Regions from separate parts of the Mesorhizobium sp. M6A.T.Ce.TU.016.01.1.1 genome, predicted to be linked through region 3. Evidence: predicted binding sites of a transcription regulator. Region 3 holds the regulator's gene; each other region holds the start of a gene.

Region 1 (10,021 bases), on a different contig from region 3:
CAGTATTTCCATGTTTTCAGTGTTGTTGTCCGTCTAGTGGCGTGCCTTGGGAGGATCTCGCGTCGTTCGGACTAGTGTGAGGTGGGTTGGCAGTGCCGCGATTTCCAATCACGAAGATGTTCCGGCTAAGCCCGGAATCGGGTGCTTGAAATCCGCCAAAAGGCTTCCTTCGCCACAATCTTTTGCATTCTTTTCAATTTGTTATGCGAATTTGCCTGCCGCGAGGCGCAGGCATTTGCTGAGCCGGCGTTCACCCGGTCCTGCACGATGCGTCAACAGAAACGAACCGATCGGTTCGATTCCTCCACTGATGCGCAAACGAAATTTCGCAGAGCTACCGGCTTTGCGTTGCCGCCTTAGACGTGCACGTCACCAAAGGAGAGTTCGCCATCGTCGCCAGCAGCCAGGAAGGCAGTGACCAGCAGGCCGGCATAGAGGGCGGCGACCAGCACGACGATGACCACGCCGGGAATGGGCCCCAGGGCAGCGCCGGTGACGGCCTCGCGCACCGAACCGACGAAGCCGATGCGGACACCCTCCGTTAGAAGACTGGGTGTCGACAGTTTGAGGATCCAGGCCATCAGCAGGATCAGCAGCATGTGGATGTAGTTTCGACGCAGACGACGCGCCAACGCCGCTCGTTGCGAAATGAGGAATTTTGGAGCGCGCAGGCTTTCGCCGACGATCAATAGCCAATCGGACGCAAAGTCCGGCTGCGGCGAGAATATCTGCGCGAAATAGTGCCGTTCGAACTGGCGCACGCGGGCCCGGTAAACGTCGAAGAAGCGATATCGCCGCGCTTCTATCCACAGCAGCAACAGGACAAGCAGCATGGCAAAAAGCAGCACGCCGTGATGCGCGCTAGCCGTCGAAAGCGAGACGGACAGCATCGCCGCGACGACCGTTATCGCCCAATTGCTCGTCCGGTCCAGGCGGTCGCGCCACCCCGTCATGCGTAGAATTTCGGCGCGATGAAAGTGTGACATCGTGGTTACGAGTTCGCCGGGCGAAAGCGTTCTTCCAATGGGGTCCGGCGCTGCCGACACATCTGCCATCTCCATGCCTCCGACCGCCACGCAAAAACGGCTGGAGGGATATATCGTTCCGACGCTTCAATTGGCCGAGCGCAGCCAGACCTTGTTGTCGTGAAAAGCCGCACCGCCATAGGGCGCTGGCGCGTCGGCGCCGGTTAGCACGTTGATGCCCTCGCCCCGCTCATGGGCGCTGTTCGGCCATATGCCCTCGGCCACTACGACGCCGCGCTTGAGGCCATCGAACAATCTTGCGTGCAGCACGACTTCGCCGCGCGCATTGCCGATCTCGACGCGATCGCCGTTGGCCAGCCCATAAGCTGCCGCATCGTCCGGATGCAAAAGCAGTTCCGGCCGGCCCTCCTTGGCCTTCGACACCGGCGTCTCCGAAAACGTCGAGTTGAGGAAATTGCGCGCCGGCGAGGTGGTCAGCCGGAACGGATGCGCCGCATCCGCCACCTCGATCAGGTCGATATGGTCGGGAAATTCCGGCAGGCTTGCCACCGGCCCGAACAGGCCCATGCTTTTCGGCGGCCGGTTGGGCGCCGCCTGACCGGTCCAGTCGGCGCGGAAGCGGAATTTTCCGTCCGCGTGGCCGAAGCCGTTGATGAAATGCGCCGCCTCGAAATCCGGCTGCAAATCGACCCATTTTTCGTCCCTGAGGCTCGAAAAACTGCCCAGGCCCCGCTTGCCCAGGATGATGTCGATATGCTGTTGCTCGGTCATGCCGAAGCCAGGCTTTTCGCCAACGCCCAGCCTTTTACCGAGCTCCTCGATGACGAAATGGTTGGTGCGCGGCCCTTCCGGCGGGTCGATCAGCTTCGGACCGAGCGTGATATGCTGGTTACCGCCGCCCTTGTAGACGTCATCATGCTCGAGGAACATCGTCGCCGGCAGCACGACATCGGCAAGTTTTGCGGTGTCAGTCATGAATTGCTCGTGCACGCAGGAAAATAGGTCGTCGCGCAGAAAACCCTGCTTCACCAGCCGCTGCTCCGGCGCGACATTGACCGGATTGGTGTTCTGGATCAGCAGCGCCGTCACCGGCGGGCCGCCATAGAGCGCATCCTCAGCGCCGGTCAGCACGGGGCCGATGCGCGAATGGTCGAGATGGCGGATCGCGGGATCGCGCATCCGCGTGCCTTCCAGCAGTTCCTGGTTCAGCTTGAAGATGCCCGAATTGGAATGGAACGCGCCGCCGCCCTCATACTGCCAGCAGCCGGTGACCGCGGCGATCGAGGCCGCGGCATGCATGTTGACCGAGCCGTTGCGCTGGCGCGAGAAGCCGTAGCCGAGGCGGAAATAGGTTTTCTTCGTCGTGCCGACGAGATGGGCGAATGCCTCGATCTCGTCGACGGAAAGCCCGGTGATACCAGCCGCCCATTGCGGCGTCCTCGTCTGAAGATGCGCTTCCAGACCGTGCGGGTCGTCGGTGTATTTTTCCAAATAGGCGCGGTCGGCCATGCCGTCACGAAACAGCACATGCATCACTGCGCAGGCCAGTGCGCCGTCGGTGCCGGGCTTCAGCACCAGGCCGAGATCGGCCTGTTTCATCGTCGCGTTCTCGTAGACGTCGATGACGACGATTTTCGCGCCGCGTTCCTTGCGCGCCTTGATCGCGTGGGTCATGACGTTGACCTGGGTGACCACTGCATTGGTGCCCCAGATCACCACGCAGTCGGACTTGGCCATCTCGCGCGGGTCGGGACCGCGCAACGCGCCGGCGCCCATCATCCAGCCGGTCCAGGCCAGGTTGGTGCAGATCGAACCGAAGAAGCCGGAATATTTCTTGGCGTGCCTGAGCCGCTCGATGCCGTCGCGCTGCACCAACCCCATCGTGCCGGCATAGTAATAGGGCCAGACCGTCTCCGAGCCGTATTTTGCCTCGGCCGCGATGAACTTTTCGGCGACGAGGTCGAGTGCCGCCTCCCAGCTCGCTTCCTTCCAAAGGCCCTCACCCTTGGCGCCGGCGCGGATCAGCGGCTTCAGCAGGCGGTCGGGGTGATGGACGCGGTCGGCATAGCGGGCGACCTTGGCGCAGATGACGCCTGATGTGTAGCTGTTGGCCTTGGCGCCATGGACGCGACCAATGCGCCTGCTGTCGAGCAGCTCGACCTCGAGCGCGCAGGTCGACGGGCAATCATGCGGACAGGCCGAATGGCCGATTCTGAGCTTGGCGTGTTGATTCATAGGGCCAAACTAGCCGTATATGGCAGCGGCGTGTAGGGCCAGATGGCGCTACTCCGCCGTGCCTTCCTCGTATTCCGCCGACATCGACAGCCATTTTTCTTCGTGGGCGGCCAACGTCTGGGCAAGCTGCGAGCGCTCCTTGGCCAGCTGTGTCGCCGTCGACGGGTCTTTTTCATAGACCGCCGGATTGGCGAGCTCGTCCTCGATCAAGTCGATGCGCTTGCGGATGCGGTCCATCAGCGCTTCTGTGGCGCGGATCTCCTTGGCCAGCGGCTCGAAGGCCGCGCGGCGTGCCGCCGCGTCGCGGCGACGGTCGGCCTTCGAGGCTTTTTCGGCCTCGCGCTTGCCGCGGCGGTCGCCGGACACGCCGGTGACCAGCGTCTTGTAGTCCTCGAGATCGCCGTCATAGGGATTGACCGCGCCGTCCTTGACCAGCCACAGCCGGTCGGCCGTCGCCTCGAGCAGATGGCGGTCGTGCGAAATCAGGATGACGGCGCCGGGAAATTCGTTCAGCGCATGGATCAGCGATTCACGGCTGTCGATATCAAGATGGTTGGTCGGTTCGTCGAGGATGAACAGGTTTGGTCCTTCGAAGGCCGACAAGCCCATCAAGAGCCGCGCCTTCTCGCCGCCGGACAGGTCCTTGGCGGCGGTGTTCATCTTCTCGGTGGTCAGGCCGAACTGGGCGACACGGCCGCGCACCTTCGATTCCGGTGCTTCCGGCATCAGCCGGCGGACATGCTCATAGGCGTTTTCGTTCGGTCGGAGGTCGTCGAGCTGATGCTGGGCAAAGATCGCCACTTTCAGGCCGGGCGCCACCGTCATGGTGCCGCTCTCCTGCTTCAGCCGGCCCGACAGCAATTTGGCAAAGGTCGACTTGCCGTTGCCGTTGGCGCCGAGCAGCGCGATGCGGTCGTCGGCATCGATGCGCAGCGTCATCTTCTTCAGGATCGGCTCACCCTCGACATAGCCGACATTCACATTGTTCAGCGCAATGATCGGCGAGGCCACGGTCTTCACCGGCTCGGGGAAGGAGAACGGCCGCACGTTGTCGTTCACAATCGCGGCGATCGGCTTCATCTTCTCCAGCGCCTTGATACGCGACTGCGCTTGTCTCGCCTTAGAGGCCTTGGCCCGGAAGCGCTCGACGAAGGACTCCATGTGCTTGCGCGCGGCTTCCTGCTTGACCCTGCCCTTCTCCTGGAGCTCGCGCTGCTCGGTGTATTGGCGCTCGAACTGGTCGTAACCGCCGCGCCAGAAGGTCAGCTTCTTCTGGTCGAGATGGACGATCGAGTTGACGGCGCGGTTAAGCAGGTCGCGGTCGTGCGAGATCAGAAGCACGGTGTGCGGATATTTCGACACGTAGTTTTCCAGCCACAGCGTGCCTTCGAGGTCGAGATAGTTGGTCGGCTCGTCGAGCAGCAGCAGATCGGGCTCGGCAAACAGCACTGCCGCCAGCGCCACCCGCATGCGCCAGCCGCCGGAGAAGGACGAGGCCGGCCGCCGCTGGGCGTCGTCATCAAAGCCGAGGCCGGCGAGGATGGTGGCGGCGCGCGACTCGGCCGAATGCGCGTCGATGTCGGCCAGCCGCATGTGGATGTCGGCGATGCGGTGCGGATCGGTCGCCGTCTTTTCTTCTTCGAGCAATGCGGAGCGTTCAAGGTCGGCCTTGAGCACGATCTCGATCAGCGGCTCCTCGGTGCCGGGCGCTTCCTGCGCCACCTGGCCGATGCGCGTGTTCTTCGGCAGGCTGATCGAGCCGGTCTCGGAGGCGAGATCGCCGGTGATCGCCTTGAACAAGGTGGTCTTGCCGGTGCCGTTACGGCCGACAAGCCCTGCCTTGCTGCCGGCCGGCAAGGTCAGCGAGGCATGGTCGAGAAGCAGGCGTCCGGCCATACGGAGCGAAAGGTCGTTAATGATCAGCATGGCCGCGCTTTTGCACGGGACGTCGGCGCTTCGCAAGACCTTGAGCGCCGGTTGGTTGCATAAGGCATGAAAATGGCCGGCGGCGGCAGGTTGCCTGATGCCGCGGGAGGGGAAGACGATCGATCCAATCGCCGGCCTCGCCGGATCAGAGGGCCGACTCTGAATTGGGCCGGGAACCTGCAGCGACGGCGCGTCGCCTGGCGAGCATCGACTACTCGCATCCGAAAATTGCGCATTTGTCAGTTAATTGCCCGTGCAACGCGGTCGTCTTCAGCGATCGCACCATGACGCAAGGGCAAGACTCAGCTATGTCTAGGTGTGCGGCGGACCTGATACCCGCCTGGCCGGCGCCATCTCCTCCCAAGCGGCGCCGGCCATTTTTTCCCACAGCGTTCACTGTGCCGGCGGTGTGCCGGGTTGATCACCGCCTGACATCGATTTGGGTGCAGGGTCGACCTGCGGGTTTTGATCGACGGTGCCGGGGGCCTTCGTCGGCGGGATATTGTTGTCGCAAGCCGCCACAGCCAGGGCTGCGGCTAAAGCCAGCAAGATTGAGAGCTTATTCATCGCAACCTCCTGTCACCGGGCAAACGAGACGGTGCCGATTTGGTTGCACGCTCAGGCAGAGCTCGGGGCGTTTGGAGAACGGGGGAACAAAAAGCCGCCTCTTCGGTTGGTCCACACCAATGGAGAAAATCATGATCCGTCTGCTCATAGCAGGGGCCGCCGTCTACGTGGCCTACCGCATAGTCAGGGAAATCATCGACGAAGTGCCCGACGACTTCGATCCGCTGTTGCTGCCACCTCCCGAAGACGACAAGTCGCTGCGGCGGCAGTCGGCGGCGATGGGCGTAGAGCCAGAGCGCTAGATCGAATTCATCGGCTGGTGCGTCAATAGGGTCGGCGCGTCGATCGCAACTCTCACGTCGAAACCGTTGCGAACAAAGCAGAAACGATGCTTGATGGGCAATGAACCTCGCTGCCCGTGATTCGACCTTCCGGCCTGCCTATCTCGCGAAGCTGAATGCCGAGCAGTGCCTTGCCGTCGAGCATGGCGACGGCAAGGTCGCTGGCCCGTTGCTGGTAATCGCCGGCGCCGGCTCCGGCAAGACCAGCACGCTGGCGCATCGCGTTGCGCATCTGATCGTCAGAGGCGCCGATCCCAGGCGCATCCTTTTGATGACGTTTTCGCGTCGCGCCGCATCGGAACTCGCCAAGCGGGTCGAGCGCATCGCCGGCGAGGTGCTCGGCCGGGACGCTTCAGTTATCACCGATGCTCTCACCTGGGCCGGCACGTTTCACGGCATCGGCGCCAGGCTGCTGCGCGACCACGCGCTGGAGATCGGCCTCGATCCGGCCTTCACCATCCACGACCGCGAGGATTCGGCCGACCTGATGAACCTCGCCCGGCACGAACTCGGCTTCTCGAAGACGGAAGGCCGTTTCCCGACCAAGGGCACGTGCCTGGCGATCTATTCGCGCGCCGTCAACGCGCAGGCGCCGCTTGGCGAGGTTCTGGGTTCGGTGTTTCCCTGGTGCGCGGGGTGGGCAGAACAGCTTAAGGCGCTGTTCGCCCGATATGTCGAGGCCAAGCAGGCGCAGAACGTGCTCGATTACGACGACCTGCTGCTCTACTGGGCGCAGATGGGGGGCGAGCCGGAGATATCGGCGCATCTGGGTGGGCGCTTCGACCATGTTCTGGTCGACGAATACCAGGACACCAACCGGCTGCAGGCCTCGATCCTCACGGCACTCAAGCCGGACGGATCCGGGCTGACGGTGGTCGGCGACGATGCGCAGTCGATCTACTCGTTTCGCGCGGCGGAAGTGCGCAACATCCTCGACTTCCCAAAACAGTTCGCGCGGCCGGCCGAGATCGTCATGCTTGAGCGCAACTACCGCTCGACCGAGACCGTCCTGGCCGCCGCCAATGCGGTGATCGGCGAGGCCTCGGAGCGCTTTACCAAGAACCTATGGACGGAGCGTAAATCGGCCGAAAAGCCGAAGCTGGTCAGCGTTCGCGACGAGGCCGAGCAGGCGAGTTACGTCTGCCAGGCGATCCTGACCGAGCGCGAGGCCGGCACGGCGCTGAAGGCGCAGGCCGTGCTGTTTCGCGCCTCGCACCACAGCGGGCCGCTGGAGATCGAGTTGACGCGCCGCAACATCCCGTTCGTCAAATTCGGCGGGCTGAAATTCCTCGACGCCGCCCATGTCAAGGACGTGCTGGCGGTGCTGCGCTTCGCCGAAAACCCGCGCGACCGCGTCGCCGGTTTTCGCGTGCTGCAGCTCTTGCCCGGCATCGGCCCTTCGGCAGCTTCGCAGATCGTCGACACCATGGCCACGTCGCTCGACGAAGCGATGGGTCTGGCGCGCTACCGGCCGCCGCAACGCGCCGCCGACGACTGGCAGGGTTTCGTCACGCTGTTCTCGCAGCTTCGCACCGGGTCGGGAAAATGGCCTGTTGATCTCGAACAGGTCAGGCTCTGGTATGAGCCGCATCTCGACCGCATCCACGAGGACGCAACGACGCGCCGGGCCGATATTCTGCAGCTCGAGCAGATCGCCTCGGGCTATGCCTCGCGCGAGCGTTTCCTCACCGAGCTGACGCTCGATCCGCCGGATGCAACCAGCGACGAGGCCGGACCGCCGCATCGCGACGAGGACTATTTGATCCTGTCGACCATCCATTCGGCCAAGGGCCAGGAATGGAAGAACGTCTTCGTGCTCAACACCGTAGACGGCTGCATCCCGATCGACCTCGCCGTCGGCTCGAAGGAGGATATCGACGAGGAGCGCCGCCTGCTCTACGTGGCGATGACGCGGGCCAAGGACGGCCTGCATCTGGTCATGCCGCAGCGCTTCTTCGTCCACGGCCAGGCGGCGCGTGGCGATCGCCACGTTTACGCCTCGCGCACCCGCTTCATCCCAGCCTCGATCCTCGGTGCCTTCGAACAGACATCATGGGCGAGCGTCCAGGCCAAGGACGATCCGCGTCGCCAGCCGCAAGTGCGCGTCGACCTCGGCGCCCGCATGCGTGACATGTGGAAGTAGGCCGCCTCTTCGGCACGGCGCTCATGCCACTGAGCTTGGTGGCGAAAATCAAATCTCGGCAACATGGAACCTGATGCCGCAATCCGCGTTTCTGGGCGTCCGACCCAGATCGGAGAGCGGCGTCCGCCGTCACCTCCGCCCAATACGAGAGGCCAGAATGCACGACACGATGCCCTTCACCCCGGTCGCCGTTACCGTCGGCGCCGGCCATAAGCGCATGATCGCTTCGCTCTTCGACATGCATGAGTTCCTGACCGAGTTCCCGCCATCGCGACGACGCCTGAGCTATGGCGCGGCGGTGAAGGCCTGCGAGGCAGCACGCGCCGGCGAGATCTCGCCGGAAGCGGCACGCGATGCCTTGATCACCCTCGCGGTGACGGCAGGCATTCTCTGGCCTTCGGCGCAGCCGGCGGTCTCAGTCAAGCCGGTCGCCCGAGGCCAGGGCGGATACGCCGCCTGACGCCTGGCTAGGCCTCTTGCGAGCGTGACCCGTCGAGATGCTGCACATCTTCGACGGGTTTTACTTTCAATCGATCATGATCGATCCGGATGATCCCAAATCAGGCGTAGGCGCGCCCCTCGTCGCTACGCTGGAACAGCGTCAGGTCGAGTGACACCGAAGGCCGGCCCAGAACGGTTAGGATCGTGTGCGCCTGGCCGCGGTGATGGGTCTGGTGGTTGAAGAAATGATCGAGCGCCGGCGCCAATCTCTGCGACACGGTGCGCATGTCAGAGACGGTCATGTAGGAGAAGCGGCCGGACAAAGCCTTGTCGCTCAACGCCCCGACCCAGTCGATGATCCTCTTGTCTTCGGCCTCGCGCGCCAGCCGCAAGCCCGGCAAGGCGCGGTGCAGGATCGTGTCGAGCCTGGCCGGCGCGTCGCCCTCGCCGGTAAACCGCCTCATCCAGATGCGGTCGGCGGTCAGAACATGGTTGAGCGTGCCCATTATCGAGCCGAAGAAAGCACCGACATTGCGGTGGAATTCTTCGTCGTCGAGATCGGCCGCGGCATCGTAGATGCGGCTATTGGCCCACTGATTGTAGGCCGCAAACATCATGAAGTGCTGTCTCATCTTTTTCTCCCGACCCGCAAGACCCCGTTCCGGGTGCCTACCGCATCGGCCCAAAAATCGGTACCGTTTTTCGGAAAAAACACGATGCGTAGATTCAAAAACGCTAGAGCATACTTTGTGCATCCAAGTGGACGCACCTCGTTCTAGTAGACCGCAAGGAAGCCGCCGCCAATGACCATTCTGCTCTATGACCTCGTCGGACGCGATGCTGCCCGTCCGTTCAGCCCGCATTGCTGGAAGGCGGCGATGGCGCTCGCCCACAAAGGGCTCGACGTCTCAACCGTGCCGACACGCTTTCTCGAAGTGCCCACTGTCGAAGGCGGCGTTTCAAAGCTCGTTCCGGTGATCCGCGACGGCCAGAAGGTGGTCGCCGATTCCTTCGCCATCGCGCTCTATCTCGACGAGGCCTATCCTGAGCGGCCGACATTGTTTTCCGGCGACGGCGGCAAGGCGATGGCGCGGTTCATCGAACGCTGGTCGCAACTGACCATCCACCCCTATGTCACCACTGCGGCGATCATGGACCTCCACGCCATGCAGGACGAGGCGAACGCCGCCTATTTCCGCCAGAGCCGCGAGCAGCGCTTCGGCAAGAGGCTGGAAGAGGTGATGGCGGCGCGAGACACCGGCCTAGACGCCTTCCGCGCCTCGCTGGAGCCGTTGCGCTCGACGCTCAGCTATCAGCCGTTCATCGGCGGCCAATCACCGCTGTTTGCCGACTACATCGTCTTCGGCGCGCTGCAATGGGCG
Region 2 (10,385 bases), on a different contig from region 3:
ATCGAAGAGTTCGAGAAGCGGCTGACCGATCGCACCAAGCTCGTCGCCATCACGCACATGTCGAATGCGTTGGGCACGGTGACGCCGATCAAGGAGATCGTCCGTATCGCGCACGCGCGCGGCATTCCGGTGCTGGTCGACGGCAGCCAGAGCGCCGTCCATATGCCGATCGACGTCCAGGATCTCGACTGCGATTTCTTCGTCTTCACCGGCCACAAAGTCTACGGGCCCTCGGGCATCGGCGTGCTCTATGGCAAGAAGGACATGCTGGAACGCATGCGCCCATTCATGGGCGGCGGCGAGATGATCGAGGAGGTGACGCAAGACATCGTCACCTACAACGATCCGCCGCACCGCTTCGAGGCCGGCACGCCGCCGATCGTGCAGGCGATCGGGCTGGGCGCTGCGCTGGAATACATGGAAAAGATCGGCCGCGAGCGCATCGCCGCGCACGAGGCCGATTTGAAGGATTATGCGCATCAGCGGCTGCGGGCCATCAATTCGCTGCGCATCTTCGGCGACGCGCCCGATAAGGGCGCCATCATCTCCTTCGAGCTTCAGGGCATTCATGCCCACGACGTGTCGATGGTGATCGATAGGCAAGGCGTTGCTGTCCGCGCAGGCACGCATTGCGCCCAGCCGCTGTTGAAACGCTTCGGCGTAACCTCCACATGCAGGGCGTCGTTCGGCATGTATAATACCAGGGCCGAAGTCGACGCTTTGGCAGATGCGCTCGAAAAAGCGCGAAAGTTCTTCGGGTGACGATCATGGATGATGCAGGCCGCACCGCTGAGACCACTTCGGAAACGGCAATCAATGAGGTGGTTTCCGCCTCGGCAATTCCCGCCGACGAACTGGCGCGGCTGACCGACGACATCGTCTCGGCGCTCAAGACGGTTTATGATCCGGAGATCCCGGCCGACATCTACGAGCTTGGCCTCGTCTACAAGATCGACATCGAGGACGACCGCTCGGTCAAGATCGACATGACGCTGACCGCGCCCGGCTGCCCGGTGGCCGGCGAAATGCCCGGCTGGGTGGAGAATGCCGTCGGCGCCGTCGAAGGCGTGTCCGGCGTCGAGGTCAACATGACCTTCGATCCGCCCTGGTCGCCCGACCGCATGTCGGAAGAGGCGCAGGTCGCGGTGGGCTGGTATTAATGGGCATACTTGCGCCGGGCAGAAAATTTCACCATTTTAGGTGAGGAATCATTCGGCAGGCCTTGAACCTGCACGCAATGGAGAAAGAAGAAGATGGGACGCTTCGCCGTCATCACGATGACCGAAAAGGCTGCTGACCGGGTGCGCGAGATCGTCGCAACCCGTGAGAATGCGCATGGCATTCGTCTCGGCATCAAGAAGGGCGGCTGCGCCGGCATGGAGTATACGGTCGACCTGGTGACCGAGCCGAACACCAAGGACGATCATATCGAGCGCGACGGCGCCCATGTCTATGTCGCGCCTGAGGCGGCGCTTTTCCTGTTCGGTACCGAGATGGATTTCGAGCAGACGACGCTGCGCACCGGCTTCACCTTCCGCAACCCGAACCAGAGCTCGGCCTGCGGTTGCGGCGAATCGGTTGAGCTCAAGCCGGCCGATCTGAAGGCACTGGCCGAGGCACGCGCTTCGGCCTGATCGGGCTTCTCACTCCACCCACATTTTTGTTCGTTTGTGCCAGTCGGCGATCGACTCTTCCGGGTAGACGTCGAACACCTTGTCGCCCTTGCCGACGTCAGGTTCGACCCAGTTCGCTTTGTATTTCAGCATGAGATGCACCTTTTCAGGTGGTTTCGGCAGGTCTGTGTCGATCGCCGAGGCGACGGGATGGACCAGTTCCGGCCAGGTCGGATCGTAGAGCCACAGTGCCGATCCGCATTTCCGGCAGAAATTCCGCTCGCCTGACGAGATCTCGCATTGCGGATGCTCGTCGTCCTCGATCTCGGCTTGATAGACGCCGAGATTGCGCTTGCCCTTGATTTTCAGCGTATCGAAATCGGCACCGAGATTGATGGCAAAGCCACCGCCGCCTTGCTGCTTGCGACAGATCGAGCAGTAGCAAAGCATGAACGGCACCGGCGTGTGACTTTCCACCTCGAAACGGACAGCGTTGCACCGGCAGGACCCTTTGAGCAGAAGCGGCATGAAAAAACTCCGACGAAATTGGTCTCAACTTGTCAGGATGGTGCTGGTTGCGGCGATGACAAGGAGAAATCCGGGTGACATGATCGACGCATGGACAATGAACGCATTGCCGAACTTTTCGAAGGCCTCGGCCCGGTCAGCATCCGCAAGCTGTTCGGCGGCAAGGGCATCTACTTCGACCGGGTCATCGTCGCGATCGTCCTTCGCGGTGAACTTTTGCTGAAGGCCGACGCGGAAAGCGCGCCGGAATTCGAAGCGGCCGGCTGTCGGCAATGGACCTATACCGGCTCGAGGCATGGCAAACTCGTGTCTATGCCATACTGGAGCATCCCTGACAGTGCCTTCGATGATCCGGATGAGATGGCGGTCTGGGCACGCCGGGCCTATGAGGCGGGGCTGCGGGCCGGCAAGTAGGCTTGCCTCCCCGCTGGTCATCACCTCATGCCAAGTCCTGCGCCTCGGGCACAAGGGTCAGCGCCTCAGCAAAACTCGCCGCCGTAAAAGCCGGCGCACGCCCCATACCCTCGCTGGCAAGCATCGCCACGGCAACGCCTTCGCATAGCGCCGCACGTAGTGTCAGGCCGTTGAGCAGGGCAGCCACCGTTGCACCCGCCAGCGCATCGCCGGCGCTGTCCGACACCTTTCCTGGGGCTGGCGGCAGGATCGAGAAGGCGCCGACCTCGTCGAAGCCCAGCACCGGACCGTCATCCGCCGTCACGACGCCGCCTTTGAGGTCCGCGCGCCTCAGGCCGTCGATGATATCTTGCTCCGCAGCACCGATACCCACATCGGCGAGTGCGATGGCCTCGCGCCGGTTCATGAAGACCAGCGCCAGACTGCCGAGCATTGGCGCGAGTCGCGCCGCCTTGGCCGGTGAGACGGCAAGGGCGAAAACCGGCTTGCCGGCGGCAAGCGCCACCAGCCGCTCAAGTGCTGCCGATGGCAGGTTTGCGTCGCACAGGATCGCATCGGCAGTGCTGATCGCCTCGCGCACCTTGGCGCGGCGGATCTGCTTGGCAAGCGCCAGATCGTAGAGCGCCATGTCGGCAAGGCCGACGATCAGCGCACCGTCGCCGTCGACCAGCATCGTGTTGCTCGGCGTCGCGCGATCGAGGAACACCGCGGACAGATCGGCAATGCCGGCAGCATGGATGGCGCGCGAGACCGTATCGGCCAGAACATCACCGCCGCGCACCGAAAGCAGCGAGCCGGAAACGCCGCGGCGCACGGCGCTGCGCAGCGCATTGAAGACGGCGCCGCCGACAGCCTCGCGCATCGTGCCGGGATTCGACGCTGCCGGCACAAAGGCGCCCGAAACCTGGCCGCGCCGATCTATATAGGCGCCGCCTACGGCCAGGATTGTCGGCGACTTCATCATGCCGGCGAGAAGACCATTGCTGTTGCCAGGTGAAGACTAGGTTGTCCGGCGGAACCCGGCAACCGGAGGCGCGATTCGGAAGATGCCGGCACGATCCTGCGGGAGACGCGGGATACATCTTGGCGTGAAAGCGCGAAACAAAAAAAGAACAAATGCGGATACTTTTTGTTTTTCAATGGGTTGCATCCCCTTGCCAAATGAGAACAAAAAAGGTACAAATTAATAAGGATTACGGATTGTCCGGCCTTCATTGACGACCAAGGGGTGATGTATCATGGCTCAGAATTCTTTGCGGCTTGTAGAGGACAAAGCAGTGGATAAATCAAAGGCTCTGGATGCGGCGCTGTCGCAAATCGAGCGTGCCTTCGGCAAGGGCTCGATCATGCGGCTCGGCGCAAACGAGCAGGTCGTCGAGATCGAAACGGTGCCGACCGGCTCGCTTGGCCTCGACATCGCGCTTGGCGTCGGCGGTCTGCCGCGCGGCCGCATCGTCGAGATCTACGGGCCGGAAAGCTCGGGCAAGACGACGCTAGCGCTGCACACGGTGGCCGAGGCCCAGAAGAAGGGCGGCATCTGCGCCTTCGTCGATGCCGAGCACGCGCTTGATCCGGTCTATGCCCGCAAGCTCGGCGTCGATCTCGAGAACCTGCTGATCTCGCAGCCTGATACCGGCGAGCAGGCGCTGGAGATCTGCGACACGCTGGTGCGTTCCGGCGCCATCGACGTGCTGGTGGTCGATTCGGTCGCGGCGCTGACGCCGCGCGCCGAAATTGAGGGCGAGATGGGCGATTCGCTGCCGGGCCTGCAGGCCCGCCTGATGAGCCAGGCGCTGCGCAAGCTGACCGCCTCGATCTCGCGCTCCAACACCATGGTCATCTTCATCAACCAGATCCGCATGAAGATCGGCGTCATGTTCGGTTCGCCCGAGACCACGACCGGCGGCAACGCGCTGAAATTCTATGCTTCGGTCCGCCTCGACATTCGCCGCATCGGCTCGGTCAAAGACCGCGACGAGGTCGTCGGCAACCAGACCCGCGTCAAGGTCGTCAAGAACAAGCTGGCGCCGCCCTTCAAGGTGGTCGAATTCGACATCATGTATGGCGAGGGCGTGTCCAAGACTGGCGAGCTGGTCGACCTTGGCGTCAAAGCCGGCGTGGTCGAGAAGTCGGGCGCCTGGTTCTCCTACAATTCGCAGCGTCTCGGCCAGGGCCGTGAGAACGCCAAATTGTTCCTGCGCGACAATCCCGATACGGCGCGCGAGATCGAATTGGCGCTGCGGCAGAATGCCGGGCTGATCGCGGAGAAATTCCTCGAGAATGGTGGTTCCGAAGGCGGCGACGATGGTTTCGAGGATGAAGCCGGCGCGATGTGAGGCTTCGGTGGTGGCCGGAGTTTGGCCATAATTCCCGCTCATCACCTGCAGCTCATGTAATCGAGTTCTGTATTGTTGCGTTTCGAACCGCCGGCCTAGCGCCGGCGGTTTGCGTTTCAGCGGCGGCGCCGAGATGACCGACAAGCCCTGCAAATTGGCCCAATTCCGTGTTTCTGGACAGGGTGCAACGCGGCGGCTAAAAGGCCATGTCCATTTGCCGTCGGCCGGGCCGACGGCTCTCTCTAAAAGTTAAAAGGCAGTATTATTCATGAGTGGCGTTAACGAGATCCGGTCGACATTCCTCGACTATTTCCGCAAGGAGGGTCACGAGGTCGTCGCGTCGAGCCCGCTGGTGCCGCGCAACGATCCGACGCTGATGTTCACCAATGCCGGCATGGTGCAGTTCAAGAACGTCTTCACAGGCCTGGAAAAGCGACCTTATTCGCGTGCCACGACGGCTCAGAAGAGTGTGCGCGCCGGCGGCAAGCACAATGACCTCGACAATGTCGGCTACACCGCCCGCCACCTGACCTTCTTCGAGATGCTCGGCAATTTCTCGTTCGGCGACTATTTCAAGGAACGCGCTATCGAGCTTGCCTGGAACCTGATCACCAAGGAGTTCGGGCTGAAGCAGGACAAGCTGCTGGTCACCGTCTATCACACCGATGACGAGGCCGCCGCCTTCTGGAAGAAGATCGCCGGCTTTTCCGACGATCGCATCATCCGCATTCCGACCTCGGACAATTTCTGGGCGATGGGCGACACCGGACCTTGTGGGCCGTGCTCGGAGATCTTCATCGACCGTGGCGAGCACATCTGGGGCGGGCCTCCCGGCAGCCCCGAGGAGGACGGCGACCGTTTTCTCGAATTCTGGAACCTGGTGTTCATGCAGTATGAACAGGTGACGAAGGACGAGCGCATCGACCTGCCGCGCCCGTCGATCGACACCGGCATGGGCCTGGAGCGCATGGCCTCCATTCTGCAAGGGGTGGAGAGCGTCTTCGAGACCGACCTGTTCCGTCACCTGGTCGACGCTGCGTCGTCCGCGCTCGGCCGCGGTCCGGATGCGGACACCGTCGGATCGTTCCGCGTCATCGCCGATCATTTGCGTTCGTCTTGCTTCCTGGTGGCCGACGGCGTGCTGCCGTCCAATGAAGGCCGCGGCTATGTGCTTCGTCGCATCATGCGCCGCGCCATGCGCCATGCACAGTTGCTCGGTGCCCGCGATCCGCTGATGTGGCGCCTGGTGCCGGCGCTGGTGCGCGAGATGGGCCAGGCCTACCCGGAACTGGTGCGCGGCGAACAGATGATCACCGAGACGCTGAAGCTTGAGGAAACGCGTTTCCGCAAGACGCTGGTGCGCGGCCTGGGCCTGCTTTCGGAGGCGACGGAAAGACTGGGCGCCGGCGACATGCTGGATGGCGAGACAGCCTTCAAGCTCTACGACACCTATGGCTTTCCGCTCGATCTGACGCAGGACGCGCTGCGTCAGCGCAACATCTCGGTCGATCTTGCCGGCTTCACCAATGCGATGGAGCAGCAGAAGGCCGAGGCGCGCAAGAGCTGGGCTGGCTCCGGCGAGGCCGCGACCGAAACGGTGTGGTTCCCGGTGCGCGAGAAGAACGGCGCCACCGAGTTCCTCGGTTACGAGACCGAGCAGGCGGAAGGCCTCATCCAGGCGCTGGTCAGGGACGGCAAGACCGTTGACAGCGCGGCCAAGGGCGACGCCGTTGCCGTGGTCGTCAACCAGACGCCGTTCTATGGCGAATCCGGCGGCCAGATGGGCGACACCGGCCTCATTTTAGGCGAAGGGTTCTCGATCGAGATCTCCGATACGCAGAAGAAGGCCGATGGGCTTTTCGTGCATCTCGGCAAGGTGATCAGCGGCACGGTCAACACGGGCGGAACCGTCGAGCTGAAGGTCGACCATGCGCGCCGCTCCAGGCTGCGCGCGAACCATTCCGCGACGCATCTGATCCATGAGGCGCTGCGCGAGGTGCTCGGCACTCATGTCGCGCAGAAGGGCTCGCTGGTCGCGCCCGAGCGTCTGCGCTTCGACATCTCGCACAACAAGCCGATTTCGCCGGACGAGCTCGAAGAGGTCGAGCGCATGGCCAACGAGATCGTCGTCCAGAACAGCCCGGTGTCGACGCGCCTTATGTCGGTCGACGACGCCATCGCCGAGGGCGCCATGGCGCTGTTCGGCGAGAAGTATGGCGACGAAGTGCGCGTCGTTTCGATGGGAACGGGCTTGCATGGCGCCAAGGCCAACCGGCCCTATTCGGTCGAGCTCTGCGGCGGCACGCATGTCAGGGCGACCGGCGATATCGGTCTGGTGCGCGTCGTGTCGGACAGCGCTGTCGCCGCCGGCGTGCGCCGTATCGAGGCGTTGACCGGAGAGGCGGCCAGAAAGCATCTCGACGAGCAGGACAAACGGCTGAAGGCGGTCGCTGCCACGCTGAAGATTTCGCCGGCCGACGTGCCGGCCCGCGTCGAGGCGCTGCTCGATGAGCGCAAGAAGCTCGAAAAGGAACTGACCGAGGCGCGCAAGAAGCTGGCGCTGGGCGACCGCTCGCCATCCGGTGTGCCTGCGGAAAACGAAACCATTGCCGGTATCGGTTTCCTTGGCAAGGCGGTGTCCGGCGTCTCGCCAAAAGATTTGAAGCCGTTGGCCGATGCCGGCAAGAAGTCGCTCGGCTCCGGCATCGTGGTCTTCGTTGGCGCCGGCGAGGACAACAAGGCGAGCGTCGTGGTCGGTGTCACCGACGATCTGACCGCTCGCTTCAGCGCCGTCGATCTGGTGCGCGTGGCATCCGCTGCCTTGGGCGGGCAGGGCGGCGGCGGTCGGCCTGACATGGCCCAGGCCGGCGGCCCGGATGCCTCGAAAGCCGAGGAAGCGATTGCTGCGGTGAAGGCGGCGCTGGAAGCTGCGTGAATCCTCCACCAGTCAGGCGAGGCCGAAGTGGCAGCGGGGATGATGTGGCAACGTTGACCATGTATCAAGTCGACGCCTTTGCCGAACGGGCTTTCCAGGGCAACCCTGCTGCCGTTCTCATTTTGGCGGACTGGCTATCGGACGATGTGATGCAGGCCATCGCAAACGAGAACAATCTTGCTGAAACCGCGTTTGCGCGGCCGAATGGCGAGAGTTGGGATTTGCGCTGGTTCACGCCGGTTCATGAAGTCGACTTCTGTGGCCATGCTACTCTTGCGACCGCCCATGTATTGGCCGCGGAACACAATGTGCCTGGCGACATGGCGTTTGCCACGCGGGTGGGTGAGCTACGGGTTTCGCAACGGGAAGGCGCCTACCAGCTCGATCTGCCATGTTTTCCGCCGCAGCCGCTCGGCGGGGAGTTAACGCTGGCGCTGCAAGAGATATTTCCTCTGGGCACGGTTTCGAGCTTCCGCAATTTCGAAAATCTGTTTGTCGAGCTTGCCGACGAGGCATCCATACGGTCATTCGTTCCCGATCTGCTCAGGATCGGAACCCTTCATCCTCTTGGCCTGGTCATTACCGCGCCTGGGCGAGCCCATGATTTCGTCTCGCGTTATTTCGTGCCTGGGGCGGGCATTCCCGAGGATCCGGTGACTGGCTCCACTCATGCGACACTGGTGCCTTACTGGTCTGAAAAACTCGGCAAGACGCATCTGTCGGCATTCCAATGCTCGCATCGCGGCGGGCATTTGCTATGCGACCTGGCTGGAGATCGCGTGCTGATCGTAGGTCGTGCGAAAACCTTCATGAAGGCGGAAATCTACCTTCCCGAATGAACAACTGCCATTTGCCTCAGCCTGCCTTTTCAGTTCGGGAAAAGCTTGGACGCTGAGCTATGCGGGTCCACCAGTCGTGGATGTCGGCAAACTCCGCCAGCAGGTTTTGACCCTCGGCAACCTTGACGAAATAGCCGATGATTGGCGCGGCGTGCAGGTCGGCGAGCGTCAGCTCCGCTCCCAACAGCCATGGCCCCTCGGCTTTCAGCGAGGAGAGCGCCTGTAATGCCGTTCTCGCCTGCCGAAGTCCGGCGGCGATCAAAGCCTCGTCAGGCGCCGTCTTCTCCAGCCGCTCGACGGCAACATCCCAGACCATGGCCCGATAGGCATAGGCGTCGAGCATGCCGATGATCTGGTTCATGGTTGCGCGGGGTCGAGCATCAGCCGGTTGCAGCGCCGGTCCGTCGAAAGCCTCGTCGACATAGCAGGCAATTGCGCTGGTCTCGCAAAGCCGAAACCCGTCATGCTCGAAGGCAGGGATGCGACCGAACGGGTGATGGCCGAAATACCAGCGGGGAATACCGTCCGCCGCGAAGACATCGACCGGCACAAGCTCATAGTCGATGCCCTTTTCCTCGAGCACGAGGCGGACGATGCGCACATAGACGCTGTAGTCCGCCCCGTAGACGACGGGCTTGTTCATCTCGTTTGGCCGTCAGGCCATTGCCTTCTGCAGATTCTCGTCGATCTTGTCGAGGAAGCCGGTGGTCGAAAGCCATGGCTGGTCGGGACCGATCAGCAGCGACAGATCCTTGGTCATGAAGCCGGCCTCGACGGTCTGGATGCAGACCCTTTCCAGCGTCTCGGCAAAACGCTTCAGCTCGGCATTGTCGTCGAGCTTGGCGCGATGGGTGAGGCCGCGCGTCCAGGCGAAGATCGAGGCGATCGAATTGGTCGAGGTTTCCTCGCCCTTCTGATGCTGGCGATAGTGACGGGTGACGGTGCCGTGCGCGGCCTCCGCCTCCACCGTCTTGCCGTCCGGCGTCATCAGCACCGAGGTCATCAGGCCGAGCGACCCAAAACCTTGCGCCACCGTGTCCGACTGCACGTCGCCATCGTAGTTCTTGCAGGCCCAGACATAGCCGCCCGACCATTTCAGGCTGGAGGCGACCATGTCGTCGATCAGCCGGTGCTCGTACCAGATCTTCTTCGCCTTGAATTCGGCTTCGAACTCAGCCTCGTAGACTTCCTGGAAAATGTCCTTGAAGCGGCCGTCATAGGCCTTGAGGATGGTGTTCTTGGTCGAGAGATAGACCGGATAATTGCGCAGCAGGCCGTAATTCAGCGAGGCGCGGGCGAATTCCCGGATCGACTCGTCGAGATTGTACATTGCCATGGCGACGCCGGCGGCCGGCGCATCGAACACCTCATGCTCGATGACCTTGCCGTCCTCGCCGACGAACTTGATCGTCAGCTTGCCCTTGCCGGGAAAGCGGAAGTCGGTGGCGCGGTACTGGTCGCCGAAGGCATGACGGCCGACGATGATCGGCTTGGTCCAGCCGGGCACCAGCCGCGGCACGTTCTTCATGATGATCGGCTCGCGAAAGATGGTGCCGCCGAGGATGTTGCGGATCGTGCCGTTCGGCGACTTCCACATCTTCTTCAGCTTGAATTCCTCGACGCGCTGCTCGTCGGGCGTGATCGTCGCGCATTTCACGCCAACGCCATGTTTCTTGATGGCATTGGCCGAATCGATGGTCACCTGGTCGTTGGTGGCGTC
Region 3 (10,385 bases):
GGGCAGGGCGGCAAGCAACTGCGCCTTGCGCGTGTCGTCGAGGCGCGCGGCGATCGCCGGGCCGCCTTCGAGATAGGGCAAGGTGGCGATGAAGATATCGAGCAATTCGGCGTCGTTCATGCGGCGCATGTGCACGCCGTTCAGCGCCTCGAGCTTGGCGAAGTCGAAGCGGGCGGCTCCCTTGTTGACGTCGCCGATGTCGAACCACGCAATCATGTCGGCGATCGACATGATCTCGTCGTCGCCGTGGCTCCAGCCGAGCCGCGCTAGGTAGTTGAGCAGTGCCTCGGGCAGATAGCCCATGGCACGATAGGCTTCGACGCCGAGGGCCCCGTGCCGCTTCGACAGCTTGGCGCCGTCGGCGCCATGGATCAGCGGGATATGCGACATCGACGGCACGTCCCAGCCCATGGCTCGATAGATCACCATCTGGCGGGCGGCATTGGTCAGATGGTCGTCGCCGCGGATGATGTGGGTGATGCCCATGTCATGGTCGTCGACGACGACGGCATGCATATAGGTCGGATTGCCGTCCGAGCGCAGGATGATGAAATCGTCGAGATCCTTGTTGGGAAAGCGGACATCGCCCTGCACGAGGTCATGCACCACCGTCTCGCCGTCGGCCGGCGCCTTGATGCGGATGGCGCCCTTGGCGCCGGCCGGCGCCTCCGACGGGTCGCGATCGCGCCAGCGGCCGTCATAGCGGGGAGGCAGCCCCTTGGCCCGCGCGCTCTCACGCATCGCCTCCAGCTCAGCCGGCGTCGCATAGCAGTAATAGGCCTTGCCGAGGCGTACCAGCTCCTCGGCGACAGCGCGGTGGCGCGGCGCGCGTTCGAACTGCGATACCGGCTCGCCGTCCCAGGTGAGGCCGAGCCAGGAGAGCCCCTCGAGAATGGCGGCGGTTGCCGCATCGGTCGAACGCTCACGATCGGTGTCTTCAATGCGCAGCAGCATCTTGCCGCCGGTGTGTTTCGAATACAGCCAGTTGAACAGCGCCGTCCGGGCCCCGCCAATATGCAGGAAGCCGGTGGGCGACGGGGCAAAACGGGTGACGACCTTGTCGGACATGGAACTCTCGGGTAAGTGCAGGAAACCGATGTGGTTGCGCGGACTTTCGCGCGTCGCGCGTTCATGTAGCATAGGAGGTCAAGGGCGCAAGGGGCAGACCCGATGGCTGGACCAGGCCGCGGCGTGGACGAGAGCGAGGGCGCGATCGCGAGCGTCAGCGAACGATCGCTGTTTGCCGACGTTTCTCCCGTCGAGCCGCTACCCGTTTCGCTGCCTGCGTCGCACCCCGGCATCCAGCCTCTCTCGCCGGACCGCTCCGCGCCAATACCGGCTCCAATACCCGGGCCTGTCGTTCATTTCCGCTGTCTTTCACTATCCGCTATCCGCAACAGCGTGGTTTCGGCGGCGGGCATGGAGCTCGACCGCGGCGTCGCCTTCCTGCTGGTGCCGGTTTTCCTGGCATCCGGAGTGATCGTCTATTTCTCGCTTGCCGTGGAACCGGACTTTCCGCAGCCCATTGCCGTGGTGGTCCTCACGGCATTGTGCGCAGCGGTCACGCGGTCATGGCGCAAAACACATTTGTGTTTCATGGCAGCGTTGCTGTGCGCGCTCGGTGTGCTCGCCGCCAAGGTTGAAACCTGGCGCGCGGGAACGCAGATGCTCGGTTCGGTAATCCAGACCCAACTCACCGGCCGCGTCGTCAGGCTCGACCAGATGGCGAACGGCCGGATCAGGCTGACCCTCGACGTGATATCGACCGCCCGGCCGACACTGCGTTATGCACCGGAACGTGTCAGGGTTTCGGCACGCAAAATTCCCGCTGAGATGACCGCAGGCTCGGTGGCAACCGGCTATGCAAGGCTTTTGCCTCCGACTGGCCCGGTTCGGCCCGACAGCTATGACTTCTCCTTTGACAGCTATTTCGCCGGTATCGGCGCCAGTGGCTTTTTCCTCGGCAATCCGAAGATCGTCGCTTCCGAAGATGCACCGTTAGCAGCGCGCCTTTCTTCGTCGATCGAAAAGGCGCGTGAAACCATCGCCGACCATATCAGGGACAGCATCGGTGGCGCCGAGGGGGAGATTGCCGCTGCGCTGATCGTCGGCGTGCGTACCGGCATCCCCGAAGAGATCAACGAATCGATGCGGCGCACCGGCATCTACCACATCATCTCCATTTCCGGCCTGCACATGGCGCTTGTCGCCGGCACCATCATGGGATTGCTGCGCGGCGCCTTTGCGCTGTTTCCCGATTTTTCGTCGCGCCGGCCGGTCAAAAAATATGCGGCTGCAGCCGCACTCCTTTCCATCGCTGCCTATCTCATTTTTTCCGGCATCGTGGTCGCGGCTGAGCGCAGCTTCATCATGCTGGCGGTAATGCTTGTCGCCGTGCTGTTCGACCGGGCTGCGCTCACCATGCGCAATCTTACGATTTCAGCCATCGCCGTCATCGTCGTGTCGCCGCACGAGGTGGTCGGCCCAAGCTTCCAGATGTCCTTCGCCGCGACCGCGGCTCTCGTGGGCGCCTATGCCGGCTGGTCCGACTATCGTGCCGACAAGGCCACGGCGCCGCCACAACGACGGTCACCGGCCGCTTTCGTCACGCGGAAGCTCGTCGCTGGAACAGGCACCATCGCCATGACCTCCATCATTGCCGGGAGCGCCACCGCGCTCTTCGCCATCTGGCACTTCCAGCGCGTCTCGCCGCTCAGTCTGTTTGCCAATCTGGCCGTCATGCCGATCGTCACGGTCGTCATGTTCCTGGCGGTCGTCAGCGCCTTGGCAATGCCTTTCGGCTTCGACGGACCTTTCCTCGACATGATGGGCAAGGGGCTGACGGCCATGATTGCAATATCGGGATGGATCTCCGAACGTTCGCCGGTCGATGCAGTCGGGCTGATTTCGTTGCAGTCGGTTCTGCTGGTGACGGTCGCCCTGGTCATCGCCACGATGGCGACGACATGGTTGCGGCTTGCGGCACTTCCCTTTGCGCTTGCCGGCCTGCTGACGATTTCCGAGACGCGAACCCCCGACGTGCTGATCTCGGAGGATGCGCATCTGGTGGCGCTGCCGATCGGCGGCGGCGAACTTGCCGTCAACCGGGTGCGCTCGAACGAATTCACCACCGACAACTGGAAACATGCGCTGACTTCAGCGACCATTGTCGAGCCGGAGACGTTCGAAAAAGGAGACGTGCGGTTCGACATCGCCGACCCGGCCGACCTGCCGCCGGGAGCGCCTTTCTATTGCACTGCCGGCCTGTGCCTCGCCCGGCATCCGTCCGGCGCGATCATCGCGCTCGCCGACGACCGCAAAATCGCGCGGCCAGCCTGTGCCTTTGCGGACTTGATCGTCATCGACGATGCCACGGCCTATTATAATCCCTGCCGCAACCCGCTGGTCCTCGTCGTGACCAAACGGCAGCTCGCTCGCATGGGCAGTGCCGCCGTCTTTTTCGATCCGCTATCGGCGACGACGCGCGCAGAAATCCGTTTTGCCGTCAAACAGCCATATAGGCCTTGGCATGAGCAGCGGAGATTTTCGCGCGAGGCGAGGGGCCTGCCGCCATACCGTAAGCCTGAGAAACCCAAGAAAGCTGCCGTTCAGTAACGTCGGATCAATCCGACGAGCTTGCCTTGCACCTTGACCCGGTCCGGCCCGAAGATGCGCGTCTCATAGGCCGGGTTGGCGGCTTCCAGGGCGATCGAGGCGCCCTTGCGGCGGAACCGCTTCAGCGTCGCTTCCTCCTCGTCGACCAGGGCGACAATGATCTCGCCAGGCTGGGCGGTGTCGGCGTTGCGAATGATGACCGTGTCGCCGTCGAAGATGCCGGCCTCGATCATCGAATCACCCTTGACCTCCAGCGCGTAGTGCGCGCCGCCTGTGATCATGTCCGGTGGCACCGAGATCGAATGCGTCTGGTGCTGGATGGCATCGATCGGCACACCGGCAGCGATGCGGCCCATCACCGGGATGGAGACAGTGGCAATGACGTCGTCGTCATTGCCGGCCGCAGGCATGCGAGACGGCGCCGGCTTGATCTGTCGGCCGAGGCTGCCCTGCCCAAGGCTGCCCTGAATGACGCTCGGCGAAAATTTGCGCGCCGCATTGAGGCCGGGCGCGATCGAATCGGGCAGGCGCAGCACTTCCAGCGCGCGGGCGCGGTTGGGCAGCCGGCGAATGAAGCCGCGTTCCTCCAGCGCCGTGATCAACCGATGGATTCCCGATTTGGACGCGAGATCGAGCGCTTCCTTCATCTCGTCAAACGAGGGCGGAATGCCGCTTTCCTTCAGCCGCTCGTGGATGAACATCAGCAGCTCATGTTGTTTGCGTGTCAGCATCGCGACCCCCGACAGAATCAGAAAAACAAACCCAGAACAAACACTATCTGTTCCAGTTGTGTTCCGCAACTGTTTAAAGTTTAATGAATGCGTTGACGTTTTGTTCAGCGTAGCATCAGCACGCTGCAGGCGGCACCTGTCGCGGCGGGGGGAGCGAATGGCTCGCGCACGATCAGCCCGTTGGCGTCGGCCAGCATTCTGAGCATCGAGGAATCCTGGATGCCGAACGGCGTCGCCTTGAGCGTGCCCGCGTCTTCCTTCACCACGGCGCGTACATAGTCCTGCCTGATATCGTTGGCCGCCATGGCGGCACCGAGCCGCGCCTGACGCATGTCCTGCCGGTAGGCGCGTCCGCCAAGCCGCGCAAGCAGCGGCTTCAGGAAGAGCTGCGTGCAGACCAGGCTCGCCACCGGATTGCCGGGCAGGCCGATGCAGCGGATGTCGCCCAGCCGGCCGAACATCAGCGGCTTGCCGGGCCGCATGGCGATCTTCCAGAAATCGAGCGTCATGCCTTCGCCGGTCAACACGTCGTGGACGAGGTCGTGGTCGCCGACCGAGGCGCCGCCCAGCGTGACGATGACGTCAGCCCCTGCGTTAACCGCCTTTTTCACCAGCGCGGCAATCGCCTCTTTGCGGTCGGGGGCGATGCCGAGGTCGAGCGCGCTGGCGCCGGCCGAGCGGGCCGCGGCAGCGACGCCATAGGCGTTGGACGAGATGATCTGGTCCGGGCCAAGGTCGCTGCCTGGCGGCAGCAATTCGTCGCCGGTGGCGATGATGGCGACCAGCGGCCGTTTCACCACGCTGACCTGCGGATGGTTGGCCGACGCCGCCAGCGACAACGCCGCCGGATCAAGCAGGCGGCCTTTCTCCAGCAGAACGTCGCCCTTCGAGAAATCGAGCCCGAGGCGGCGGATGTTGCGGCCTTCAACTGTCGACGCGGTCACTTCGATGCTGCCGCCGCCGAGGTCGCGGACATTCTCCTGGATGACGATGGTGTCAGCGCCTGCGGGAAGCGGCGCGCCGGTGAAGATGCGCACGGCCTGCGCCGGGCCGACTGTTCCGGCAAAGCCGCGTCCGGCCGGCGCCATGCCGATCACCGCAAGTGTTGCCGGCACGGAGGCGACATCCTCGGCCCGCACTGCATAGCCGTCCATGGCGGACGCGTTGAAGGGCGGCTGGGTGCGGAGCGCCGCGAGCGGCTCCGCCAGTATCCGGTCGGCGGCGTCCATCAGGGTGACGCTTTCAGCTTGCAAGGGCGCAGCATCTTCAAGCAGGCGCTCGAGCGCGTCGGCAACCGGAAGCAGCGCCATTATTGGCCTGCCTCTTGGGCGTCTACTTTGTAGTCGCCGGATTTGCCGCCGGTCTTTTCCACCAGCCTGATGCCGGAGATCACCATGGCGCGGTCGACCGCCTTAGCCATATCGTAGATGGTCAGGCAAGCGACCGAGACGGCGGTCAGCGCCTCCATCTCGACGCCGGTCTTGCCGGTGACGCGGGCCAGCGCCGTGACCTTCAGGCCGGGCAGCGTCGCGTCCGGTTCGATGTCGACGGATATCTTGGTCAACAGCAGCGGGTGACAGAGCGGGATCAGCTCATGCGTCCTCTTGGCCGCCATGATGCCGGCGATGCGCGCCGTGCCCAGCACGTCGCCTTTCTTGGCATCGCCGTCGAGGATCATCTTCAGCGTTTCTGGCCGCATCGAGACAAGACCTTCGGCGATCGCCGTGCGGGTCGTTTCCGCCTTGTCGCCGACATCGACCATATTGGCTTCGCCTTTCGCGCCAAGATGGGTGAGGGCAGCCGTCATCGTCAGACGGCCTTAGAGCGACGTGCGTCCGTTTGGACGCACATAGTACGCTCTAACACTTTGAATCTATGCATCGTGCTCTCCGAAAACCGATTCCGATTTTCGGGCCGATGCATGGGCCGGCGCCTTGCCGGTCAAAAGCAGGTGCGTTGCGGCGGCCACGTCCTGTTGCCGCATCAGACTCTCGCCGACGAGGAAGGTGCCGATGTCGCTTTTATCAAGCCTGCGGCAATCTTCGTGCGAGAAAATACCGCTCTCGCTGACCAGCAGGCGGTCCGCCGGCACCATCGTCGCGAGCCGCTCCGAAGTATCGAGACTGGTTTCGAACGTCCGGAGGTTGCGGTTGTTGATGCCGATCAGCCGTGACGACAGTTTCAGCGCGCGTTCCGTCTCGGCTTCGTCATGCACCTCGACCAGCGCGTCCATGCCGAGCTCGAAAGCCGTCATTTCGAGCTCCCTGGCCACGGCGTCATCGACGCTCGCCATGATGATCAGAATGGCGTCAGCGCCCCACGCACGGGCTTCGAACACCTGATAAGGCTCGAACAGAAAATCCTTGCGCAAGGCGGGCAATGTCACGGCGCTGCGCGCATCGGTGAGGAATTCAGGCGCGCCCTGGAAGGACGGCGCGTCGGTCAGCACCGAGAGGCAGGCGGCGCCACCTTTCGCATAGGCCCTGGCCAGTGCCGGCGGATCGAAATCGGCTCGGATCAGCCCCTTGGAAGGGCTCGCCTTCTTGATCTCGGCGATCAGCGCGAAGCTGCCGGATTTGCGCTTGGCTTCAAGGGCCGAGAGAAAGCCGCGCGGCGCATCGGTGTCTTTCGCCCGCGCCTTGATCTCGGCGAGCGGCACGCGCGCCTTCGCCGCCGCGATCTCGTCGCGCTTGTAGGCTTCGATCTTGCGCAGGATATCAGACACGGCTCTATCCGTTCGAAATCTCGACCAGCCGGTCGAGCACTTGCAGCGCCCGGCCGCTGTCGATGGCGTGCGCCGCCGTCGCCATGCCGTCGGCAAGCATCGTCGCCTTGCCAGCCACCACCAGTCCGGCGCCGGCGTTCATCAGCACCGTATCACGAAAGGCGCCGGCGGCGCCGCCCAGCATGTCGCGCAGCGCCTGGGCGTTATAGGCGGCGTCGCCGCCGCGCAACTCGTCCTTGGTGTGCCGCTTCAGCCCGACTGCTTCCGGGGTTAGCGTAAAGCTGCGGATCTCACCGCCGACCAGCTCGGCCACTTGGGTTTCGCCAGTGGTGGTGATTTCGTCATAGCCGTCGCCATGGGCGACCCAGGCGTGTTCGGCGCCCAATGCCTTCAGCGTCTCGGCCACCGGCATGATCCATTCCGGCAAGAAGACGCCAACCATCTGCCTGCTGACACCAGCCGGATTGGAGAGCGGGCCAAGCAGGTTGAAGATGGTGCGGGTGCCGAGCTCGACGCGGGTCGGGCCGACATGCTTCATCGCCGGATGATGCGCCGGCGCGAACATGAAGCCGACGCCTGCATCGTGGATGCAGCGGCTGATCGTTTCCGGCGGGATATCGATCTTGACGCCGAGCGCGGTCAGCACGTCGGCGGCGCCGGTCTGCGAGGACAGTCCGCGATTGCCGTGCTTAGCCACCGGCACGCCACAAGCGGCGACGACGAAGGCGGAAGCGGTCGAGATGTTGACGCTGTGCGAATTGTCGCCGCCGGTGCCGACGATGTCGATGGCGTCAGCGGGCGCATCGACACGCAGCATCTTGGCGCGCATCGTGGCGACGGCGCCGGAAATCTCGCTCACCGTCTCGCCGCGCACCCGCAGCGCCATCAGGAAGCCGCCGATCTGGCCGGGCGTAGCGTCGCCCGACATGATGATGTCGAAGGCCTCGCGCGCCTCCTCGAAGGAAAGGGCGGTGCCTGCGGCGACCTTTGCGATATGGGTCTTGAGCGCGCTCATCTGGTCAGGGCTTGGGCAACGGCTGTCTGATCGATACGAACGTCGTATTGCGTCTGCAACTGCGCCACCAACTGGTCGAGCAGGTCGTCGGACATGCCGGATGTGAAGGATTTCTGCGCGTCGTCCGGCACCGAGCTGGCGTCGGCTCCGGCAGGCTCGAAGACTTCGGCAATCTTGAACAGGATCTGTCCGTCGCCGGTGGGCGAGGGGATCAACCCGGTCCCGCCTTCGCCTTCGCCGAACATCGCTGCCGCCCCTTCCTTGCCGAAATCGACGTCGTCCGCCTCGCGCTTGACGCCGCGCTTGGTCTGCTTCTCGAGCTTGAGCTCGCTTGCGATTACATCGAGCGTGGTGCCGGCCTTGAGACGCTTTTCGAGTTCGACCGCTTTTGCGGTGAGCCGCTTGGTCGTTTCCGCCGCCGTCCAGTCGGCCACTACCTTCTGGTGGACTTCATCCAGCGTGCGGTCGCGGGCCGGCGTGATCGAATCCACCTCGTAGAACACGAAGCCGTTGCCGGCGGTGGTGAGGTCGGGATTCTCGGTGCCGGGTTCGGCGTCGAACACCGCCTTGATGAGATCCGGCGATTCCGGCAGGTCGTTGACGATGGTGCCGTCCGGCCTCTGGCCGGTGCGATCGATCGCATCGATAGTGACGACCTTCAGCTTCAGTTTTTCGGCAGCTTGCGTAAGCGTGCTGCCCGAAGCGCGCATGTCTTCGTAGTTGTCATGCACGTCCAGCAGAATGCGGCTTGCCTCGCTCAACGCCAGATCCTTGCGGATCTCGGCGGACACTTCGGCCAGCGGCTTCACCACTTCGGGCTTGATGTCGGTGACGCGCAGCAGCACCGCACCAAAGGCGCCCTGAACGACCGGGCTGATCTCGTTGGCGTTGAGCGCGAAGGCGGCGTCGGCCGCCGCCTTGTCGGCAATCTTGTCCTTGGGCAGCGTGCCAAGCAGCGTGTCGGCTTGCGTCTTGCCTTCGGCGGCAACGATCTTGTCGAAGGTCGCGCCGGTCTTGAGTGAATCGAGCGCGGCCTTGGCGGCATCAGGTGTCTTGAACACGAGCTGTTCGATGGTGCGCGTTTCCGGCGTGGTGTAGCGCCCCTTGTTCTTGTTGTAGTCGTCGCTGACCTGTTGGTCGGTCACGGCACTCAGATCCATAATGTCTTGCGGCTCGAGCCTGACATAGGAGAATTTGCGGTATTCAGGCGCCGCATAGGTCTTCTTGTTTTCCTCGAAATAGGTCGAAAGCACGCTGTCGGACGGCGCTTCAATCGGCTCGACCAGCGATTTCGGTAAAGTCAGGTAGTCGATGGTGCGGTCTTCGCCACGATAGAGCGCGACCGCCTTCAAGAAGGTATCCGGGGTCTTGAGACCGTCCGAAACCGCCTCGACGATCTGCTGGCGCACAGCCACCTGGGCGCGATTCCTGAGATAGTCTTCAGGCCGCATGCCGACCTGTTGCAGTATGTATTCGAAAGTCCTTCTGTCGAAGGTGCCGCCGGGGCCCTTGAAGGCCGGGTCCTCATGCGTGAGTTGGGCCAGGCGGTCCTTGGACAGCCCAAGCCCGAGCTTGCGGGCCTGCTCATCGAGCACTGCACCCGACACGAGTTGCGCCAGCACCTGGTTGTCCAGGCCGAGCGCCGTCGCCTGCTCGCGGCTGATGCGCTGGCCGAATTGCTGCGACATCACGCTGATCTGGCGATCATAGGCGAGACGATACTCGTTGATCGATACTTTGGTGCCTCCGGCCGTGATAACCGCGTCGTGGCCTGCAAAACCACCCAGAAGCTGTCCCGAAATGCCCCAGACGGCGAAGCTCAACACCAACAATATCAGCAGCGCCTTCGCCACCCAGGTCCCCGCCGCGCTTCTCAAGATACCAAGCATGTCACTTCCGATTTTTTGCGCATTTTCGCATGCGCCGAGTCTGAAACAAGCGCAATAGCGTCCTTCCGGCCCACTGTCGATTGCTTTGTGGGCTGAGTTTGGTAGTGAGGACGCAGCCGAATGTTGCCCGGAGAAACAAATCCCATGACGCCAGGAATCCGCCCGCTGGTCGCAGGCAACTGGAAAATGAACGGCACCAGCGCCTCGCTCAACGAACTCAGGATGATCGGCAACGGCTTCATGAGTGGGCTCGATGCGGAGACCGAAGCGCTGGTCTGCGTTCCGGCGACGCTGCTTGCGCACGCCGCAGAGATTTTGTCGCGCACGCCGGTCCGGGCCGGCGGCGAGGATTGCCACACCAAGGAGAGCGGCGCCCATACCGGCTGCATTTCGGCCGAGATGCTGAAAGA

What was found. Region 3 encodes LexA, which represses DNA repair genes until DNA is damaged. Its sites were predicted from a motif close to TGTTCNNNNTGTGTTCNG; they were not measured.
Region 1: the regulator LexA is predicted to act here: its motif matches at 6,085-6,102, upstream of EOC94_RS31765 (ATP-dependent helicase).
Region 2: the regulator LexA is predicted to act here: its motif matches at 3,653-3,670, upstream of recA (recombinase RecA).

Annotation. Positions count from the first base shown of each region.
Region 1 is NZ_RZTJ01000037.1:15,251-25,271, forward strand. Features, by position in the region: gene EOC94_RS31750 (DUF2270 domain-containing protein) at 357-1,055, opposite strand; gene EOC94_RS31755 (molybdopterin oxidoreductase family protein) at 1,113-3,221, opposite strand; gene EOC94_RS31760 (ABC-F family ATP-binding cassette domain-containing protein) at 3,270-5,147, opposite strand; gene EOC94_RS34255 (hypothetical protein) at 5,541-5,714, opposite strand; gene EOC94_RS34260 (hypothetical protein) at 5,846-6,016, shown strand; gene EOC94_RS31765 (ATP-dependent helicase) at 6,117-8,198, shown strand; gene EOC94_RS31770 (DUF982 domain-containing protein) at 8,356-8,658, shown strand; gene EOC94_RS31775 (DinB family protein) at 8,759-9,271, opposite strand; gene EOC94_RS31780 (glutathione S-transferase family protein) at 9,443-10,021, shown strand, end outside.
Region 2 is NZ_RZTJ01000005.1:361,233-371,617, forward strand. Features, by position in the region: gene EOC94_RS13180 (cysteine desulfurase) at 1-762, shown strand, start outside; gene EOC94_RS13185 (SUF system Fe-S cluster assembly protein) at 768-1,160, shown strand; gene sufA (Fe-S cluster assembly scaffold SufA) at 1,254-1,634, shown strand; gene EOC94_RS13195 (GFA family protein) at 1,644-2,141, opposite strand; gene EOC94_RS13200 (TfoX/Sxy family protein) at 2,232-2,555, shown strand; gene EOC94_RS13205 (carbohydrate kinase family protein) at 2,581-3,519, opposite strand; gene recA (recombinase RecA) at 3,794-4,891, shown strand; gene alaS (alanine--tRNA ligase) at 5,160-7,826, shown strand; gene EOC94_RS13220 (PhzF family phenazine biosynthesis protein) at 7,886-8,665, shown strand; gene EOC94_RS13225 (glutathione S-transferase family protein) at 8,682-9,308, opposite strand; gene EOC94_RS13230 (NADP-dependent isocitrate dehydrogenase) at 9,321-10,385, opposite strand, start outside.
Region 3 is NZ_RZTJ01000007.1:172,180-182,564, forward strand. Features, by position in the region: gene gltX (glutamate--tRNA ligase) at 1-1,068, opposite strand, end outside; gene EOC94_RS16050 (ComEC/Rec2 family competence protein) at 1,171-3,615, shown strand; gene lexA (transcriptional repressor LexA) at 3,609-4,346, opposite strand; gene glp (gephyrin-like molybdotransferase Glp) at 4,451-5,656, opposite strand; gene moaC (cyclic pyranopterin monophosphate synthase MoaC) at 5,656-6,153, opposite strand; gene trpC (indole-3-glycerol phosphate synthase TrpC) at 6,220-7,071, opposite strand; gene trpD (anthranilate phosphoribosyltransferase) at 7,076-8,086, opposite strand; gene EOC94_RS16080 (SurA N-terminal domain-containing protein) at 8,083-9,975, opposite strand; gene tpiA (triose-phosphate isomerase) at 10,120-10,385, shown strand, end outside.